DNA from 3 places in the Pelagibacterium nitratireducens genome. Region 1 is predicted to be linked to each of the others. Evidence: predicted binding sites of a transcription regulator. Region 1 holds the regulator's gene; each other region holds the start of a gene.

What was found. Region 1 encodes LexA, which represses DNA repair genes until DNA is damaged. Its sites were predicted from a motif close to TGTTCNNNNTGTGTTCNG; they were not measured.
Region 2: the regulator LexA is predicted to act here: its motif matches at 5,135-5,152, upstream of recA (recombinase RecA).
Region 3: the regulator LexA is predicted to act here: its motif matches at 3,775-3,792, upstream of uvrA (excinuclease ABC subunit UvrA).

What each region holds. Positions count from the first base shown of each region.
Region 1 covers NZ_CP146275.1:2,134,447-2,141,112, reverse strand. The annotation lists gene gltX (glutamate--tRNA ligase) at 1-686, opposite strand, end outside; gene V6617_RS10615 (ComEC/Rec2 family competence protein) at 867-2,885, shown strand; gene lexA (transcriptional repressor LexA) at 2,921-3,628, opposite strand; gene V6617_RS10605 (tripartite tricarboxylate transporter substrate-binding protein) at 3,757-4,854, opposite strand; gene V6617_RS10600 (response regulator transcription factor) at 5,094-5,738, shown strand; gene V6617_RS10595 (sensor histidine kinase) at 5,735-6,666, shown strand, end outside.
Region 2 covers NZ_CP146275.1:1,515,287-1,521,952, reverse strand. The annotation lists gene V6617_RS07570 (OmpP1/FadL family transporter) at 1-841, shown strand, start outside; gene alaS (alanine--tRNA ligase) at 904-3,564, opposite strand; gene recA (recombinase RecA) at 3,977-5,050, opposite strand; gene V6617_RS07555 (hypothetical protein) at 5,215-5,349, shown strand; gene cckA (cell cycle histidine kinase CckA) at 5,346-6,666, opposite strand, start outside.
Region 3 covers NZ_CP146275.1:1,962,745-1,969,410, reverse strand. The annotation lists gene V6617_RS09695 (Lrp/AsnC family transcriptional regulator) at 1-209, shown strand, start outside; gene V6617_RS09690 (efflux RND transporter permease subunit) at 304-2,562, shown strand; gene V6617_RS09685 (hypothetical protein) at 2,546-3,070, shown strand; gene ssb (single-stranded DNA-binding protein) at 3,128-3,604, opposite strand; gene uvrA (excinuclease ABC subunit UvrA) at 3,923-6,666, shown strand, end outside.

The sequences.
Region 1 (6,666 bases):
TGCGCCATTTCCGGGATATCCCAGCCCATGGCCCGATAAATCACGATCTGCCGGGCGGCATTGGTCAGATGATCGTCGCCCCGGATGATATGGGTAACGCCCATGTCGTGATCGTCAACTACCACGGCGTGCATATAGGTGGGTGTTCCATCAGAGCGCAGGATGATGAAATCGTCGAGGTTTTCAGCCTTGAAGACCACATCGCCCTGCACCCGGTCCTTGACCACGATGTCACCGGACTGTGGGGCCTTGATCCGTACGACAGGCTTGACACCCTCAGGCGCTTCTGATGCATCGCGGTCGCGCCAGCGCCCGTCATAGCGCGGCGGGCGGCCTTCGGCGCGCGCCTTGTCGCGCATCTCGGTCAATTCCTGAGGCGTGCAATAACACTTGTAGGCATTACCGCTTTCGAGCAGTTCTAACGCAATCTCGGCGTGCCGGTCTGCCCGCACGAACTGGCTGATCGGGGTCCCGTCCCAATCGAGGCCAAGCCAGCTCATGCCGTCCAGAATGGCCGCCACGGCGGCCTCGGTAGAGCGCTCGCGGTCGGTGTCTTCAATGCGCAGCAGCATCTTTCCACCCATCTTGCGCGCGAACGCCCAGTTGAACAGTGCGGTTCGCGCGCCCCCGATATGCAGGAAACCTGTGGGAGAAGGCGCAAAACGCGTTACGACGGGTTTGGACATAAGGCTTACCGCTTGGAGAAATGTTTGGCCCGTGTGTACCATAGCGCCCAACGAGCGCAAGGGTTGGGGGCGCGCAAGATGGTCGACTTTCCTGTCGCCAAAAATCTTCGGCAGGGACGGGCGGCTGGGCCGCTTGCGTGGCTCGTGGCCCGGATCTCTGCTCTTTGTGCTGGCTTGCGCATGGCGGTCCTCGACGCCGTGACCCAGCGTCGCAACTTCATTCTCTTTCCCTTCTTCATGATCGCTGGGCTCATCGTCTATCGCGTGCTTCCAAGTGAACCGGCGTTTATTGCTCTCGCGACCCTGATCGGTTTCACCTTCGCAACTGCCTGGCTTGGCCGTGATCGTGCCCCGATCCGGGAAATTGCTCTTCTTGCATCGATGTTCGCTCTCGGCATGGTTCTCCTGCCCGTTCATGGTGCGCTGTTCGGTACCCGGATGCTCGAGAGCCCCCGCTATGGCACCTATACGGCGCGCATTGAGGCTGTCACCTACAACGATGGCAGCGAACAACGCTGGGTCCTTTCCGATGTCGCTGGCGAATTGGATTGGACGCTCCCCAATGTTCGCCTGGCCCGCGTCACTGTGCCCGGTGCTTACGATGTTTCCCCCGGCGACACCATAACGGCTCGCATCCGCTTTTATCCGGTTCCGCCGCCCGCCGTCCCGGGCGGCTACGACTCCCAGTTCGTGAGCCATTTTGATGGCATCGGTGCCTATGGAACTGCATTCGGCGATATCGAAATCTCGAAAAGCGGCGCCGGGGGGCTGTCGCGCGCGGTCAAGGACCTTCGCGCCGCCATCACAACGCGTATCGTATCCCAACTGGGCGAACGCATCGGTGGTATCGCTGCGGCGCTCGTCACCGGTGACCAGAGCCGGATCACCGAGGATGACCGCAATCTGATGGCATCGGCCGGCATCGCCCATGTCATTGCCATTTCCGGTCTGCACCTGACGCTGGTGGCGGGCACCATGTTCGCCTGCGTTCGCTTTTTTCTCTCACTGGGCCATGGTGTCACCCAACGCTTCCCCATAAAAAAGATCGCCGCGGGTTTTGGTATTGCCACGGCGCTAGCCTACATGGTGATTTCGGGTATGGTTATCCCGGCGGTGCGCTCGACCATCATGCTCGCGCTCATCTTTGCCGCCATCATTGCCGGGCGGCAGGCACTGACCATGCGCAACGTGGCGATCGCCGGTCTGGCAATCATCGTTTTCGAACCCACCAGCGTCTTCCGCGCTTCTTTTCAGCTCTCCTTTGCCGCCGTCATCGCTTTGATAGCGGCTTACGAATTGGCTCGGCGCAATCGGGAGGACAGGGAACGCCCACAGCGGGGCAGGGCGCTGACCCTGATGCTCGACATTGCTACCACCAGCATCATTGCCGGTCTGGCAACACTGGTCTTTACCGCCTACCACTTCCAGCAGACCGCGCCATTCGGGGTGTTGGGTAACCTTATGGTTATGCCCATCGTGAGCTTTGTGATGATGCCTGCTGCTCTGCTCGGAACCTTGCTGCTCCCTCTTGGCCTCGAGGCCATTCCCTATGCTGGGCTCGGCTGGAGCATCGAGGCTATGCTCTGGTGCGCCGGTTTCGTCCGAAATTTGAGCGGCGGGTTCGACCCGAGTCCCATACTGTCCCCGGTCGCGCTCGGCGTCGCTCTGTTCGCATTGGCATGGCTGGCCTATTTTCGAACCCACATGCGCATAACTGGCCCCATTGTCGCGGTTCCGCTCATCGCTTTTTTCTGTCTCGAGCAGGCGCCCGACATATTCATTGCCGATCAAAGCCAGGCATTGGCCGTCCGCAGCGGAGACCGGGTTGCCCTGATCGCCGGCCGCAACAATACCTTTGCCACCACCATCTGGTCAGAACGCTATCTGACGGTTATCGAAGACGCCCACACCGCCACAGGTTGCGACAGTCTGGGCTGCATCCTCTCGACCGAGGAGGGCTATACCGTAGCGCTGGTCAAATCTCGCGACGCGTTTGACGAAGATTGCCGCATCGCCGAGATCGTCATCGCCCGCCTGACTGCGCCGCCCCAATGCGAGACGGCAGCCAAACTGGTTGTCGACGCTTCAGACCTCGCCCGCTATGGCGCTCATATGATCGATTGGAATGGCCCCGATCTGCCGCCAACAATCCGCACCGCCATCGACGGACCGGACCGCCCGTGGCGCATCCAGCTTTAGGGCCTTGAGGACAACAAGGCTAAGTCAAAGAAAATCTAGTAGCGCCGCAGCAATCCCACCAGACGTCCCTGAACCTTCACGCGGTCAGGACCGAAAATCCGGGTTTCGTAAGCCGGGTTGGCCGCCTCCAGCGCCACGGCGTTTCCCTTCTTGCGCAGGCGTTTAAGGGTTGCTTCCTCGTCATCGACCAGCGCGACAACGATCTCACCATTTCCGGCAGCATCCTGCTTGCGAATCAAGACAGTATCGCCGTCGAAAATCCCGGCATCGATCATCGAATCCCCCCGCACTTCGAGTGCGAAATGTTCTCCAGAACCCAGCATTTCGGGTGGAACCGCAATGGAATGAGAGTGAGTCTGGATCGCCTCGATCGGCACACCCGCCGCAATGCGCCCCATCACCGGAATGGCCACCGATCCGCCATTGTCCTGGCGGGGCGCCACGGTCTTGGCTGGCACCTTGCCCAGCGTACCCTCGATCACCGAAGGTTCAAACCGCGCCTTACGCCCGCCCAGCGACGGATTCATCGAATCCGGCAGCTTAACGACTTCGAGCGCTCGAGCCCGGTTGGGCAAACGGCGGATAAAGCCACGCTCTTCCAGCGCCGTGATGAGCCGGTGGATGCCCGACTTCGATTTCAGATCCAGCGCTTCCTTCATTTCGTCGAACGAGGGCGGAATGCCGCTCTCTTTCATCCGCTCATGGATGAACATCAGAAGTTCGTGCTGTTTACGCGTCAACATTGGCGGATCCCTCGGCGGCGTCGAATCGGAACAAATATTGAACTTTTATACATGTTCCGTAAATGTTCCGCAAGCGTCCACTGTAATCACGGCTCTAGCAGCGCCTCTCGATTGCCGGCCGGTGCGTTCTATTGATCGCTCAACCGCACCGCATATTCGTTCGAGAGCATGTCGAGTATACGCTTGCGGACCGCCGGATCGATCGTCGTCCCTTCGATAAACAGGGCTTCCGCCGCGCGATCGGTGACCTGCTCATAGGCCCCCAGAACGCTTGAAACTTCGGCGCGATACTGGGGGTCGGCAAAGATATCACGCCAGGCTTGGCGCCATGTCTCGACGATTTCCGGCGGCGTGCCGCCCGGTAGAATCACCATCTTCTGAGCGGCAAATCCGGCGATATTGAAAGCGCGATAGGCCTCATAGTCGGGCCCGGAAGGCGGCTCGCCGTGTAACATCTCATACACTTCTTCGACGATGGGCAGATCGGGAAAGGTCGGATCGCGCTGCATCACACCATTTTCGTCGAGGATGCCCCAACTCATAAGTGGCACGGCGTCGCCGGCCTCGGCCATCGGAACAACGTTGCGCAAGTACGAGGCCGTTGTCTGGTAGTCGATGCTGACTTCGCCTCGTTCCATGGCGATCAGCCCGTCGGCGCGACCGGTGTAGCCGAACACATAGCTGACATCAAAACCAAGTAACCGGAAGGCCAGCATGGGAACGAGGTCGAGCGATGTTGGCCCCTGGCTCGCAAACACCAGGGTCTGGTCGGCAAGCCTGTCGATGTCGTCGGGACCCTCGACCCCCGTTCCGGGCGCGACGTAAACCACCCCTCCGGTCGGTGCTACCATCACCACTTCCCAGTCCTTGTAATCGTAACGCACACGCAGATCGCCCAGCAGGTAGGGAAATTGTGTCGATCCCGAAGTCCCCAGAATGGTCAGCCCGTCCGGCCGGGCACGGCTGGCAAACGTGTTGGGACCACGGGTGCCGCCTCCGCCGGGTTCATTGACGATTTCGATTTCTGGATGACCCGGCAGGTGCCGGCTCAGAAATGGCGCATTGAACCGCGCCCAGGTATCCGATCCGCCGCTCCGGCTAAAGGGAATGATCCACTCGATGGTCTCGCCCTGGAAACTGACCTCGGCGAAGGCCGTGGTCGCGGGAGCCAGAGACAATCCAAATCCCGCGCTCAAGGCCCGTGCCCAACGCAGCAGTCCGCTCATAATCCTCCTCCAATGACAGGCGTGAACCGATGATCCTCCGAGCGCAGGCCGGTCCGGCCAATGTCTAACGCCTCATTGGGCGCGAGGCCACCCCTCACGGAAATTTGCTTGCCAGCCAGGTCCCGGCGGGGTCACATTGTCCAAACAGAAGGGGCTTTGCGCCGCGCGATCCCCGCTGTTGAAAAAATGAACACGGAAGGTAGAGGCGTTTGCGCATCGTTTTGATCGAAGACAACACAATGTTGGCGCGCGCAGTCATTCAGTCATTACAGGACGAAGGGCACGCCGTCGATTGGCTGGCCAATGGCGATGATGGCGCTCAATTTCTGTCAACCGAGGGCGCCGATCTGGCCATTGTCGATATCAACCTTCCCAAACGCAGTGGCCTCGATGTCATTCGCACTCTGGGCACCGAACGCAACGATATTCCCGTGCTTGTGCTGACGGCCCGCGACAGCCTCCATGACCGTATCATCGGACTCGACGCGGGCGCCGATGACTACATGACCAAGCCCTTCGAAATGGCCGAGCTCAATGCGCGCGTGCGCGCCCTGGGGCGCCGCAGGGGCCAGCGTGTGCACAACATTGAGGCCATGGGACAGCTCAGCTACGACAGGCTTTCGCGTCAGCTCGTAGGCCCTGATGGACTGATAGCTCTTCCCCGGCGCGAACTTGCGCTTTGGGAGGTGTTGTTCGACCATGCCGAGCGTGTCGTGCCCAAGGACGCCCTGTGCGACAGCATCTATGGGACAGGTGCCGATATCGACGTCAACGCTGTCGAGTTGCTGGTGTCCCGCCTGCGCCGCAAGATCGAACCGTTCGGCATCACAATAAGGGCTATCCGCGGGCTCGGCTATGTGCTCCGCCCGGTGGCGGTCCAATGAGCGCTGGACCAGTCAGTACACGAAGCCTTCGCGCCCGGCTTTTTGTGCTGCTGGTCGTACCGTTGATCTTTGTTGCCTTGGCCTCGAGCGCCGTGCGCTATTGGTCGGCGCAGAACATGTCCAAAGACCTCTACGACGACACGCTCAAGGTGGTGGCACACGCCGTTGCCCGCGAGGTTGTGCTGACCAAGGGTGACCTTGTTGCCGATGCGCTGCTTGATTCTCTGGTCGGCGCGCTGGGCGATCCGATCTATTATCAGGTTCGCGCCGCCGACGGCCGCTTCGTGACCGGCCACTCCGACGCGCCGGTGCCCTCGGCCAACCTGGTGGTTCCGGGTGGCACACCGGTCTTTTTCGACAGCACATACAACGGTCGACCGGTCCGAGCTGTCATCCTGCGTGAATTCATAGCTGATATCGATTTCGATGGCTGGACCACGGTTCAGGTTTGGCAAACGGTCACCCAACGGCAGGCTCTGTCTCTCTCGCTCGTTGGCCAATCTGTTTTCAATCTCCTGCTTATCGTTGGCTCTGCAGCGGTTCTGTTCTGGTTCGGCATCAATCGGGGTCTGACCCCGCTCACCGATTTGCGAAGCGCCGTGGGATTGCGCTCGGCCAGCGATTTGCGCCCCATCCGCCGCCCTGTGCCCCACGAGGTTGCTCCATTGGTCGAGACCATCAACAGCCTGTTTGCCCGGCTCAAGGACGAACTCGATAGGCGCAACGCCTTTATCGGCAACGCGGCCCATCAATTGCGCAATCCAGTTGCCGCCATTCAGGCCCAGGCCGAGGCCGCCCTCAGCGCGAGCAGCGACCACGGTCGCACGGCCCGTCTGCAGGATTTGGCGCAAGCGGCGCGCCAGCTTTCGCGCATGAGCCATCAATTGCTCAATTTCGACATCGCCAATGAGGGCAGGGGCGACGACCT
Region 2 (6,666 bases), 620 kb from region 1:
CTCGGCACAGAACCCGTTCGGTTCGGGCACCGATCGCGACAGGGCCTATGCCTTCGCCACCAGCCAGGCCGTGCGCGAGCGCATAAGTTCCAATGACATCGGCCTGACCTGCGCTTACGGGCTCGACGTCGGCCCCGGCGTTGCCAGCATCATCGGCGGCATATCGGCCCAGCAATTGAGCTACACTGCCACCGTCCCCACGGCTCTGGGCATCACGGCCCCCATCGATATCGACGGCATGTCGGCCGGCTGGCGGCTGGGTGTTGCCTATGAAATCGAAGAGATCGCCCTGCGCGTCAGCGCAATCTACAATTCCGCCGTTTCCTATGACCTCGATGGCACGGCCCTGGACGGCACCCCGTTCTCCGGCCCGGCCAGCGCCAATGTCACCGCCCCGCAATCGATCGAGCTCAAGGCCCAGACCGGCGTTGCGCCGGGGTGGCTCGTGCTCGGCTCGGTCAAATGGGTCGATTGGTCGGTGGTCGATACACTTGCTGTCAGTACAAATGCCGGTCCCATCAGCACCGATCTCAACTATCGCGATGGCTGGACGGTGACCGGCGGGGTCGGGCACGCACTGACTCCCGAGCTTACCGTGCTGGGCACGGTTACATGGGATCGCGGCACCGCCTCGGTCGACAATGCGGGCGTGTTGGAAAACGGCACCCAGACCGACCGTTGGGGCGCAACCCTGGGCGCGGCCTACGACATTTCCGAGAGCGTCGAGTTCTCCGGCGGCGTGTCCTATTCGACAATCGCGCCCGGCAGCAATCTGCAGAACGAAAGCTGGGACCGCGGCTCGGTCCTCGCCATCAGCGCCAGCCTCAAGGCATCGTTCTGAGCGTTTCGCGGTAACGAAAATGGCCCCTCACGGGGCCATTTTTATGCGTTTGATAGGGGCGATCAGGCGCCCAGATGAGCCTTGATGGCATCAACCGCCGCCTGGGCTTGCGAGGCGTCGGGGCCACCGGCCTGCGCCATGTCGGGACGACCGCCGCCGCCCTGCCCGCCGAGCGTCGTCGAGCCGATCCGCACCAGATCGACGGCGCTGTAACGCGACACAAGATCGTCGCTCACGCCCACCGAAATGCCGGCCTTGCCATCCTCGGTCGTGCCCACGATGACAACAATCCCCGACCCGATCTGCTTTTTGCCCTGATCGACGAGCCCGCGCAAATCCTTGGGCTGCAGTCCTTCGACCACGCGCCCCATAAAGGTCACGCCATTGATCGTTTCGCTGGCCGCCCCATTGGCAGCGCCGCCGCCCATGGCCAGCTTCTGGCGCAGATCGGCGACCTGCCGCTCCAGTGCCCGCCGTTCTTCCACCAGCGCTTCGACCCGCGACACCACATCGCGCGGCGACACCTTGAGCGCCGCGGCGACCGTCTTGAGCTGATCTTCCTGCTCGTTGAGATAGGCCCGTGCGCCATCGGCGGTCAGCGCCTCGACACGCCGCACGCCCGCTGCGACAGAACTTTCCTGGACGATCTTGACCAGCCCGATGTCGCCGGTGCGCCGCACATGCGTGCCGCCGCACAATTCCATCGAATAGGTCTTGCCCGCCTTTTCCCCATCCAGCGCCATGCCCATGGAGACCACGCGCACCTCGTCGCCGTATTTTTCGCCAAACAGCGCCATGGCCCCGGCCTTGACCGCATCGTCGACGGCCATCAGCCGCGTTTCGACAGGCGCGTTCTGCAGCACGATGGCATTGGCCATGCGCTCGACCTCGGCGATCTCCGCTTCGCTCATCGGCTTGGTGTGCGAATAGTCGAACCGCAAACGGTCGGGCGAAACCAGCGAGCCCTTCTGCGCAACATGGCTGCCCAGCACCTCGCGCAGCGCCTCGTGCAGAAGGTGGGTCGCCGAATGGTTGGCGCGGATCGCGGTTCGGCGGGAATGGTCGACCTTGAGCGTCAGCGCCTCGTCGATCTTGACCGTCCCGGCTTCGACCTTGACGCGATGGGCGAACACGCCGCCCGCCTGCTTTGTGGTATCGAGCACGACCACCTTCGCGCCGTCCTCGCTCTCCATCGTGCCGGTGTCTCCCACCTGCCCGCCGCTTTCGCCGTAGAATGGCGTCTGGTTAAGGACGATGAAACCCTCGTCTCCCGCATTGAGCGTATCCACGCTTGCCCCGTCCTTGACCAGCGCCTTGACTGCGCCGTCGCTGTCTTCGGTCTCATAGCCCAGAAATTCTGTGGGCCCGGCCGTGTCGGCAATCGAAAACCACACCGCGCTCGTTGCCGCATCGCCCGATCCCGACCAGTTCTTGCGTGCTTCGGCTTTCTGGCGCGCCATGGCCGCATCGAACCCGGTCTGGTCGACCGAAACACCCCGCAGCCGCAGCGCATCCTGGGTCAGATCGAGCGGGAAGCCATAAGTGTCGTAGAGCTTGAAGGCGGTCTCGCCGGCCAGCGTATCGCCCTTGCCCAATCCGGCGCTTTCGTCCTCAAGAATCTGCAGCCCGCGGCTGAGCGTCTTTAAGAAGCGTTCCTCTTCGAGCCGGATCGTTTCCGAAATCATCGCCTCGCCCGCAACGAGGTCCGGATAGGCCTGCCCCATCTCGCGCACCAGGGACGGCACGAGCTTGAAGATCGTGGCATTGTTGGTGCCCAACAGTGTTGCATGGCGCATGGCACGGCGCATGATGCGGCGCAGCACGTAACCGCGCCCCTCATTGGCCGGCAGCACGCCGTCGGCAATCAGGAACGACATCGAACGCAAATGATCGGCGATGACGCGATAGGACGCCACGGTTTCCGGGGTCGGCGCGCGCCCGACTGCAGAAGCGGTCGCATCGATCACATGGCGGAACATGTCGGTTTCAAAGACGCTCTCGACACCCTGAAGGATCGAGGCCATCCGCTCGAGCCCCATCCCCGTATCGATCGAGGGGCGCGGCAGCGGTTCTTGCTTGCCGTCGCCGCTTTGCTCGTATTGCATGAACACCAGATTCCAGAACTCGAGGAACCTGTCGCCGTCTTCTTCTGGCGTGCCCGGAGGGCCGCCCCAGATATGATCGCCGCGATCGATAAAGATTTCCGAGCACGGACCGCACGGGCCCGTATCGCCCATCGTCCAGAAATTGTCCGAAGTGGGAATACGGATGATCTTGTCATCGGAAAACCCGGCGATCTTTTTCCATAGGTCCGCCGCTTCGTCGTCGGTGTGATAGACGGTGACCAGCAGCTTGTCCTTGTCGAGACCGAACTCCTTGGTGACCAGCGTCCAGGCCATTTCGATGGCCTGTTCCTTGAAATAGTCGCCGAAGGAAAAATTGCCCAGCATCTCGAAAAAGGTCAGATGCCGCGCCGTAAAGCCCACATTGTCGAGATCGTTGTGCTTGCCCCCTGCCCGCACGCATTTCTGCGAGGTCGTGGCGCGAGAATAGGGCCGCTTTTCAAGCCCGGTAAAAACGTTCTTGAACTGCACCATGCCCGCATTGGTGAACATCAGCGTCGGATCGTTGCGCGGCACCAGCGGGCTTGAAGAGACTTTCTCATGGCCGTTCCTGGCAAAGAAGTCGAGGAAGGTCGAACGGATGTCGTTTACGCTTGTCATGATCGAGCCCAAAAACCCTGTCTGCGGCCAAGGCGCCGCACCATATCTTTATCGTTCTGGATGCGCCGGATACGCGGCCGATTGCGCCCCGTTTTCACCGGCTGGAAACTTGAGCAAGCCTTCTAGCGTGTGCATCGGGCGAGTGCAATGCGAAGGCTGCGGCACCGGGCCAATAAGTGCCGGCAGCAAACCCGCTGGTTTTGCAAAAAAGAAAGGCGCCGGTTGCCCGGCGCCAGGAGGTCAGAGACCACAATTCGGCTTGGCCGCGCAAAACCGCAACAGCCAATTAGAGCGTGTCCAGCAAAACCATGTCCTCGACGCGATCGGGGATGGAAACGGTTTTGCGGCTCGGACACGCGCCAAAACAAGAACTTGGAGCCAAGGATTTGAGTCAATCAAATCCTGAACGGCTCTAGTCTTCGCTGTCCTCGGCGCTGCCTTCTCCTGCCGTGATCAGTTCAGCGGCAATAAGCCCGGCGCTCTCGCGCACCCCGTTCTCGATCTGATTGGCGATCTCGGGATTGTCCTTGAGGAACTGGCGCGAATTTTCACGCCCCTGGCCCAGCCGCTGGCTGTCATAGGAGAACCAGGCTCCCGATTTCTCGACGATCCCGGCCTTGACGCCCAGATCGAGCAGCTCACCGGTCTTGGAAACGCCTTCGCCATACATGATGTCGAATTCGACCTGACGGAACGGAGGGGCCATCTTGTTCTTGACCACCTTGACGCGCGTTTGGTTGCCGACAACTTCCTCGCGGTCCTTGATGGCGCCGATGCGGCGAATGTCGAGACGAACCGAGGAATAGAATTTGAGCGCATTGCCGCCGGTCGTGGTTTCGGGCGAGCCGAACATCACGCCGATCTTCATGCGGATCTGGTTGATGAAGATCACCATGGCCTTCGATTTGGAAATCGAACCCGTGAGCTTGCGCATAGCCTGGCTCATCAGACGCGCCTGAAGGCCCGGCAGGGAATCGCCCATCTCGCCTTCGAGTTCGGCCCGTGGCGTCAAAGCCGCCACCGAGTCGACGACCAGAACGTCGATCGCGCCAGACCGCACCAGCGTATCTGCGATTTCGAGCGCCTGTTCACCCGCATCGGGCTGGGAGATCAACAGCTCGTCGATATTGACGCCAAGCTTGCGCGCATAGGTGGGATCGAGCGCGTGTTCTGCGTCGATGAACGCGCAGATACCGCCGCCTTTCTGGGCTTCGGCCAGCACATGCAAAGCCAGCGTTGTCTTGCCCGAGCTTTCCGGCCCGAAAATTTCGATGATACGCCCGCGCGGCAGACCACCGATGCCCAGCGCGATATCGAGACCGAGCGAGCCCGTGGAAATCGATTCGACATTGACTGAGGTGTTTTCCCCCAGCTTCATGACCGAACCCTTGCCGAAATTGCGCTCGATCTGACCCAGAGCGGCCTCGAGCGCCTTGTTCTTGTCCATCGAACCCCCGTCAACCACGCGAAGCTGTGAAACTGCCATTGTTAGCTCTCCTTATTTCACCAAATGCCCTGCGCGCGCAACGCGATCAGTCGGCCCTCAACGCCTATTTCTAGGTTGCATATTTGTTCTCATTTTGTTTTCGATATGTCAAGAGACAAAATAAGAACATTCTGGAATAATGGAACTCTTCCACTTCATACGCATTGGGAATCGCAATCGGTGCCGGAATCGGCGTCGCGCTAGACAACATCGCCATCGGAATCGGCATCGGCGTTGCCATCGGCGCCGGTCTTGGTGCGGCATTTCTGGCTGCCTCGAACTCCTCGGAAAAAGACTAGTCCTCGCTGGCCGCCGGACTGCCCGAAAGCACTTCCTTGACCTTGGAATTGATCTGATCGAGCGTATAGGGCTTGGGCAAAAATTCCACGCTCCTGTCGTCCTCGAGCCCCTGGCGCACGCTTTCTTCGGCATAGCCGGAAACGAAGATCACCTTGAGCCCCGGATAGAGCCTGCGCACATGGGTCAGAAGCGTCGGCCCGTCCATCTCGGGCATCACCACGTCCGAAATGATCAGGTCGACCTTGCCCTCGATTTCCTCGAGCACTTCGAGCGCCTCTTCGCCAGATCCGGCCTCGAACACTTCATAACCCGTTGTCGACAGGGCCCGCGCCGAGAACATGCGCACGCTCTCCTCGTCCTCGACGAGAAGGATGCGTTCATTGCCCGTCAGATCGCGGACAGGCGCCGCAACCGCCTTGACCACTTCTTCCTTTTCCTGCTGGATGTGCCGGGGCAGCAGCAACCGGAAGGTCGTGCCCTTTCCCACTTCGGATTCGGGATAGATATAGCCACCGGTCTGCTTGATGATGCCATAGACCATCGACAGGCCCAGCCCGGTCCCCTTGCCCAGCTCCTTTGTCGAAAAGAACGGCTCGAAGATTTTTTCCATGACCTCCTGGGTCATGCCCGTGCCGGTATCGCTCACCTCGATCGAAACGAAATCGGTGGGCACCAGCCCCGGATAGGTGAAAGTCTCGGCTTCGGCCTGCTCGACATTGCGGGTGCGCAGCGTGATCTGCCCGCCATCGGGCATCGCGTCGCGCGCATTGACCGCAAGGTTGATGATCACCTGTTCGAGCTGCACCAGGTCGGCCCGGATCGGCCACACATCGCGCCCGTGCTCGACATCGAGCGTCACATGCTCACCGATCAGCCGCTTGAGCAACACCGTCAGATCGTCGATATGCTGGGGCACTTCAAGCACCTGCGGGCGCAGCGTCTGCCGACGCGAGAAGGCCAGAAGCTGGCGCACCAGGCCCGCAGCGCGGTTGGCGCTCTGCTTGATCGACATGATGTCGCCAAACGAGGGATCGGACGGTTTGTGCTTGAGCAGCAGCAGGTCCGAAAACCCGATGATCGCCGTCAGCACGTTGTTGAAATCATGGGCCACCCCACCGGCCAGTTGCCCCACCGCCTGCATTTTCATGCCCTGGGCAAACTGTTCTTCGAGCTGGCGCTGCTCGGTCATGTCGAGCGCATAAAGGATCGCCGCCTCGTCGCTTTCCCCGCCCTGCTCGACGCCCGAAATGAACATGCGCACGCTGCGCGGCTTTTCCCCCGGAATCGTCGCATCGACCGGCGCGATTTCCGACCGG
Region 3 (6,666 bases), 170 kb from region 1:
GCAGAGGAACCGAAAAGGTCGCCCGCGCCCTCTCGGGACTGCCCCAGGTGCGGGCACTCTACAGCACCAACGGGCGCTGGGACCTCGTCGCCGAAATCGAAAGCGCTTCGCTGCCCGATTTCGATTCCGTCCTCGGCGCCATCAGGCTGATCGAAGGCATCAGCCTCACCGAAACCAATATCCTGCTCGCCGCCCGATTCCGCCGCTAGCGCCTGTCAGTCCTCCACGGTGGACGCCGCCCGCTCAAGCCTTTACCAATTCAAACGCGCCTTTTCCCTGCGATTCGCCCGGAGGAGAAACCAAGTGTCGATCGGATTTGGCCTTGAGCGACTGGGTCTGCTAACCCTTCGGTTCCCGCGCATCATGGCCATTGCGGTCCTCGCCTTCACGGCCCTTTGCACCTTCCAGCTCACCAAATTCAACATCGACGGCGATCTTTTGCGCCTCTATCGCGGCTCCGGCATCGAATACGACCGCTATATGGCGCTCAACGAAAATTTCGGCACCTTCGAAAACGACGTCTACCTTCTGGTGCGATCGGACAATCTGACCGACCCTGAAACCCTCGAAGACCTGCGCTTTCTGGGGTTCGAACTCGAACTGAACGAATTTGCCGCCGGCACCATGTCGCCCTTTTCCCTGCGGCGCCCGGCCGAAGGCGGCACCTCGGTGCCCGCCGTTCCCGAGGGCATGGAGACCCGCGCGCAAGTGGCCGCCGCTCTTGATGATCTGCGTGCCAACGATCCGCTGATGAGCAACCTCATTCTCGCAGACAATGCGGGGATGGTCATGATCATGTTCCCCGACCCCGAGATCTCGATCGAGCGCGGCGACGAAGCCATGATCGCGTCCATGCGCGAGTTGATCGCCGCCTATGAGAGCGAGGACATCCGGATCGAGCTGACCGGTCCGTCCATCTGGAAACAGGAAGTGCTCAACGCCTCGCGCTTCGACCAGCTCATGTTCATGTTTGCCGGGGTAGCGCTCGGCTTTTTCACGGCATTTTTGAGTTTCCGCACCTTCTGGGGAGCCCTGATCGCCACGTTCGCCCCCGTGGTCACGGCCTTCTGGGTCACCGGCATGACCATTCTGGTGTTTGGCAGCTTCACCTTTCTCACCAACATCGTCTCCGCTCTGGTGCTCGTCATTGCGTTCGCCGAAAGCATGTATTTCTGCCTCTACTGGATGCGGACCGGCAATTCCGGCGTAGATCAGCGCCAGGCGCTGGTCGAGACCGTGCGCAAGGTCAGCCCGGCCTGTGCCCTGACCACCATCACGACGATCATCGCCTTTGCCAGCCTCAACCTCGCGCCTGGACAGGGCTTGCGCGAATTCGCCATCTCCGGTGCCATGGGTATGGCGCTGGCCTTTCTGGCCCTCGTGACCTTCCTGCCGCTGTCGTTGCTGCTCGCCGTGCGTCTGGGCTTTAAGATGCGCAAGGCACCGGCCGCCGCTCTTACCGCGCCCATACCCTTTGTTCGCCGCCTGGCCCGCGCCGCCCCGCGCCCGGCAGCGATTGCCGCAATCATTGTCGTGGGCTTGTTGCTCATACCCCATTTCCTGCTCGAAGCGCGGTTCCGCTTCCAGGATTTCCTGCCCCGCGGCAGCGATGCCATCGCCACCAGCGAGCGGATAGATGCTGGCGTCGGCGGCGTGGCGCCCGTTTATATCCGCATACCGCTCCAGGGCGGGTTGACCGAAATGACCGACGGCGATTTTGCCACCGTCGAAAAGGTTCACCAGATCGCCGAAAACAATTTCGGTGCCGGCAAGGCCATCTCGGCCGCCAGCTTCCGGCACTATTCCGACCTGGGATTTTCCCGCGAGCGCATTTTCGAGGCCGTCGGCCCGTTCCTGCGCCAACGCTTTGTAACAGATGACGGCATGCAGGCCCTGGTAACCGCCTTTTCTCCGACATCGGAAAACGCGCAGCAGACGGTGGCCCTTATCGAATCCATGCGCGCCGAACTGGCCGCCGCCGGCATCGAAGGTGCCGAAATCTCGGGCTTTCGCGTGCTCACCGCCTATGCCAGCCTCGATATGATCGCGACGTTGCAGATCAGTCTCGTGCTCGCGGTTTTCTTGTCTGTCGTTTTGATCGGCATCGCCTTTCGGTCCTGGAAAATGGCGCTCGTGGCGGTGATTCCAAATAGCCTGCCGGTCCTTTTGACCGAATTGTTCCTCTATTTATCGGGCATTCACCTGCAGCTCACGACTGTCATTTCCTTAACGATTGCCTTTGGTATCGCTGTCGATGACACAATCCACTTCCTTGCCCATTACGCCCGGGCGCGTGAACGCGGAGAAAGCATTGCCCATGCGGTCGATACGACCCTCGACAGGGTAGGCCCGGCCCTGATCGCAACCACGCTCATCCTGATCGCCGGATGTGCCGTGGTCACGGTTTCGGTTCTCCCCCAGGTCGCCCTGTTCGGCCTTTTGACCATCATCACGCTGCTTGCGGCGCTGATCGGCGATCTGATCGTGTTGCCCGCGCTGCTGATCGGTGGCGGAATGATGTTTGCCAGATGGAGTGAAAGAAAAAATGAGATCCGTGCTTAGATCCACCCTTGCGGGTTGCGCCATCGCCCTTGCGAGCCTGCCGCTTGCCGGACCCGCCTTGGCGGCGCCCGAGGATATAGAATTGCTCAAGAGCTATGTCGGAGAATGGCGCGGTCGGGGCTCTGCCGTATTGGCATCCACCGGCAAGGAGGAAACCGTCGTTTGCCGAATGAGCGTTGAAGATACCGGCGCGGCGCGCATCACATTCGATGGCCGATGCACGCTGGCGGGTCGAACCATCGCGGTGGCCGGCACGATGATCTGGAACGAGCAGGCCAGCCAGTATGAGGCCGCAATGTCTTCGGTTGCCGGTTTCCAGAGCCTGGCCATTGGCCGCCGCAGCGGGGACGACGTCAATTTCGAACTCATAAACCGCAACGCCGAAGGCAAGGAATACCAGATCGAGGCCGCAATGGCCCTTCAGGGCGCCCGGATCGGCATGGATCTCCAGATCACCGATCTCTCGACCGGCGGCATCACCACGGCCCAGGTGCCCTTCAGCCAATAGCGGCAAGCACCCCTTTTGCCGCATATGATAAGGGCGCCTCGCAGCGCCCTTGTTCGTTCAGAACGGGATATCGTCGTCCATGCCCCCCGGCTCGAAGGCTGGAGCGCTGGACGGCCGCCCGCGATTTTCGACCTGTCGGCTGCCGCCGCCATAGCCGCCGCTATCGCGGTCGCCGCCACCTTCACCGCGCCCGTCGAGCATGGTCAGCGTCGAATTGAACCCCTGCAACACGATCTCGGTCGTGTACTGGTCCTGGCCGTCCTTTTCCCATTTCCGGGTCTGGAGCTGGCCCTCGATATAAACCTTGGCGCCCTTCTTGAGGTAGTTCTGGGCCACCTTGGCCAATCCCTCGCTGAAGATCACCACGCGATGCCATTCGGTCTTTTCGCGTGGCTCGCCGGAATTGCGGTCGCGCCAGCGCTCGGACGTCGCGATGCGCAGATTGACCACGGGGTTGCCATTGGGCAGCGACCGCACTTCAGGGTCGGCACCCAGATTGCCCACCAGAATAACTTTGTTCACGCTTCCCGACATATTCGCCTTCCTGTCTCTTGTCCGCCGGACCAGGGTCCGGCCAGTCACGTTGAGCGCACTATATAGCCATCGGCGGCAAAAGTTCAGCGCCCGCAAGTTCTATGCACAACTCGTTTGTTCTGATTTTGTTCTGAATAAATGCGAAATGTCAAGCTTGACGGAATCTAATTTGTTCCTATTATGTTCCTTGGCAAAGCTGCTGTGCATAAGCTGGCCTTGCAGGCGGGCGGAGTTGTGCTTAAGTGAACCGGACGCCTCCCGCGCCCGTTAAGACTTTTGTTGCCGCCCGCCCGGCCCGCTATCCTTGGATAATCGCCCATGAATGACATTTCCAATCCCAACCGCGACATCGTCATCCGGGGCGCCAAGGAGCATAACCTCAAAAATATCGACGTTCGCCTGCCCCGCGACAAGCTGATCGTGATGACCGGGCTTTCGGGCTCGGGCAAATCCTCGCTCGCCTTCGATACCATCTATGCCGAGGGCCAGCGCCGCTACGTCGAAAGCCTTTCGGCCTATGCGCGTCAGTTCCTTGAAATGATGCAAAAGCCCGATGTGGAAAGCATCGAGGGCCTTTCACCGGCCATTTCCATCGAGCAGAAAACCACGTCGCGCAATCCACGCTCGACTGTGGGGACGGTCACCGAGATCTACGATTATCTCCGCCTGCTGTTCGCCCGCGTCGGCATCCCCTATTCCCCGGCAACCGGGCTCCCCATCGAGAGCCAGACCGTTTCCCAGATGGTCGACAAGGTTATGGCGCTCGAGGAAGGCACCCGCCTTTATCTGCTGGCCCCCATCGTGCGCGGCCGCAAGGGTGAGTACCGTAAGGAACTCGCCGAACTGATGAAAAAGGGCTTTCAGCGCGTCAAGATCGACGGCGCGTTCTACGAGATCGAGGAGGCGCCCGCCCTCGACAAGAAGCTCAAGCACGATATCGAGGTCGTGGTCGACCGGGTCGTCGTCAATGGCGATATCGCCGGCCGGCTGGCGGAAAGTTTCGAAACCGCGCTGCGTCTGGCCGATGGCATCGCGCTGACCGAATACGCGGACCAGACCGAGGACGATGGCACCCCCAAACGCCTGACCTTCTCGGAAAAATTCGCCTGCCCGGTGTCCGGCTTTACCATTGCGGAAATCGAGCCGCGTCTGTTCTCGTTCAACAACCCCTTCGGCGCCTGTCCGGTCTGTTCAGGGCTCGGCACCGAGGCCAAGATCGATCCCGATCTCGTGGTTCCCGATGGCTCGCTGTCGCTGCGGGACGGTGCTGTCCAGCCCTGGTCGAAAACCTCTTCGCCCTATTATCTGCAGACCCTGCAGGCCGTCACCCGCCACTTCAAGGCATCGACCGGCACCGCATGGCAGGATTTGCCCTTCGAGGTCCAGCACGCGGTCCTGTTCGGCACCGACAAGACCAAGATCGAATTCATCTATGACGACGGATTGCGCAAATATTCGACCCAGAAACCCTTCGAGGGCGTCATCGGCAATCTCGAGCGCCGCTATCGCGAAACCGAATCCTCTGCTGCCCGCGAAGATATCGAGCGCTATATGTCCGCCGCCCCTTGCCCGGCCTGTAACGGCTATCGCCTGAAGCCCGAGGCTCTGGCGGTCAAGATTCATGGATCCCACATCGGCCAGGTGTCCGAGTTGTCCATCAAGGGCGCCGCCGAATGGTTTGCCGATCTGCCTGCCCATCTCAACCAGACCCAGTCGGCAATCGGCGAGCGTATCCTCAAGGAAATCCGCGACCGGCTGGCCTTCCTCAACGATGTCGGTCTGCAATACCTCACGCTTTCGCGCAATTCGGGCTCGCTTTCGGGTGGCGAAAGCCAGCGTATCCGCCTTGCCAGCCAGATCGGCTCGGGGCTGACAGGCGTGCTTTACGTGCTCGACGAACCCTCGATCGGCCTGCATCAGCGCGACAATGCCCGCCTGCTCGAAACCCTGCGCCGCCTGCGCGATCTGGGCAACACGGTCATCGTCGTCGAACACGATGAAGACGCCATTCTCACCGCCGATCACGTCCTCGATATCGGACCGGGCGCCGGTGTTCATGGGGGCCACATCATCGCCCAGGGCACGCCCGACGACATCCTCTCGCATCCCGACAGCCTGACCGGGCAATATCTCTCTGGCCGCATGGGCATCCCGGTTCCCGCCGAGCGCCGCAAGGCCAAAAAGGGCCGCCAGCTTTCGCTCAAGGGTGCAACCGGCAACAATCTCAAGAATGTCTCGGTCGATATCCCGCTCGGCATGTTCGTGGCCATCACCGGCGTCTCGGGCGGCGGCAAGTCCACGCTGACCGTCGATACGCTCTATCAGGCCATCGCCCGCCGCCTCAACGGCGCGCGCGTGCATCCGGCCCCGCACGAAAGCCTTACCGGGCTCGAACTGCTCGACAAGGTCATCGACATCGACCAGAGCCCAATCGGGCGCACCCCGCGCTCCAATCCCGCCACATATACCGGTGCCTTCACCCACATTCGCGAGTGGTTCGCCAACATGCCCGAATCCAAGGCGCGCGGGTATGGCCCGGGGCGTTTCTCGTTCAACGTCAAGGGCGGGCGCTGCGAGGCTTGCCAGGGCGATGGCGTCATCAAGATCGAGATGCACTTCCTGCCCGACGTCTATGTCACCTGCGATGTCTGCAAGGGTCATCGCTACAATCGCGAAACCCTCGAAGTCCAGTTCAAGGGCAAGTCGATTTCCGACGTTCTCGATATGACGGTCGATGAAGGTGCCGAGTTCTTTTCCGCGGTGCCCGTCATTCGCGACAAGCTCGTCACCCTCCAGCGGGTCGGGCTGGGCTACGTCAAGATCGGCCAGCAGGCGACCACGCTTTCGGGTGGCGAGGCGCAACGCGTCAAGCTGGCCAAGGAGTTGTCCAAACGCGCCACCGGCCGCACGCTCTACGTGCTCGACGAGCCCACCACCGGCCTGCATTTCCACGACGTTGCCAAACTGCTCGATGTGCTCCAGCAGCTTGTCGATACCGGAAACACGGTCATCGTCATCGAGCACAATCTCGAAGTGATCAAAACCGCCGACTGGATCATCGA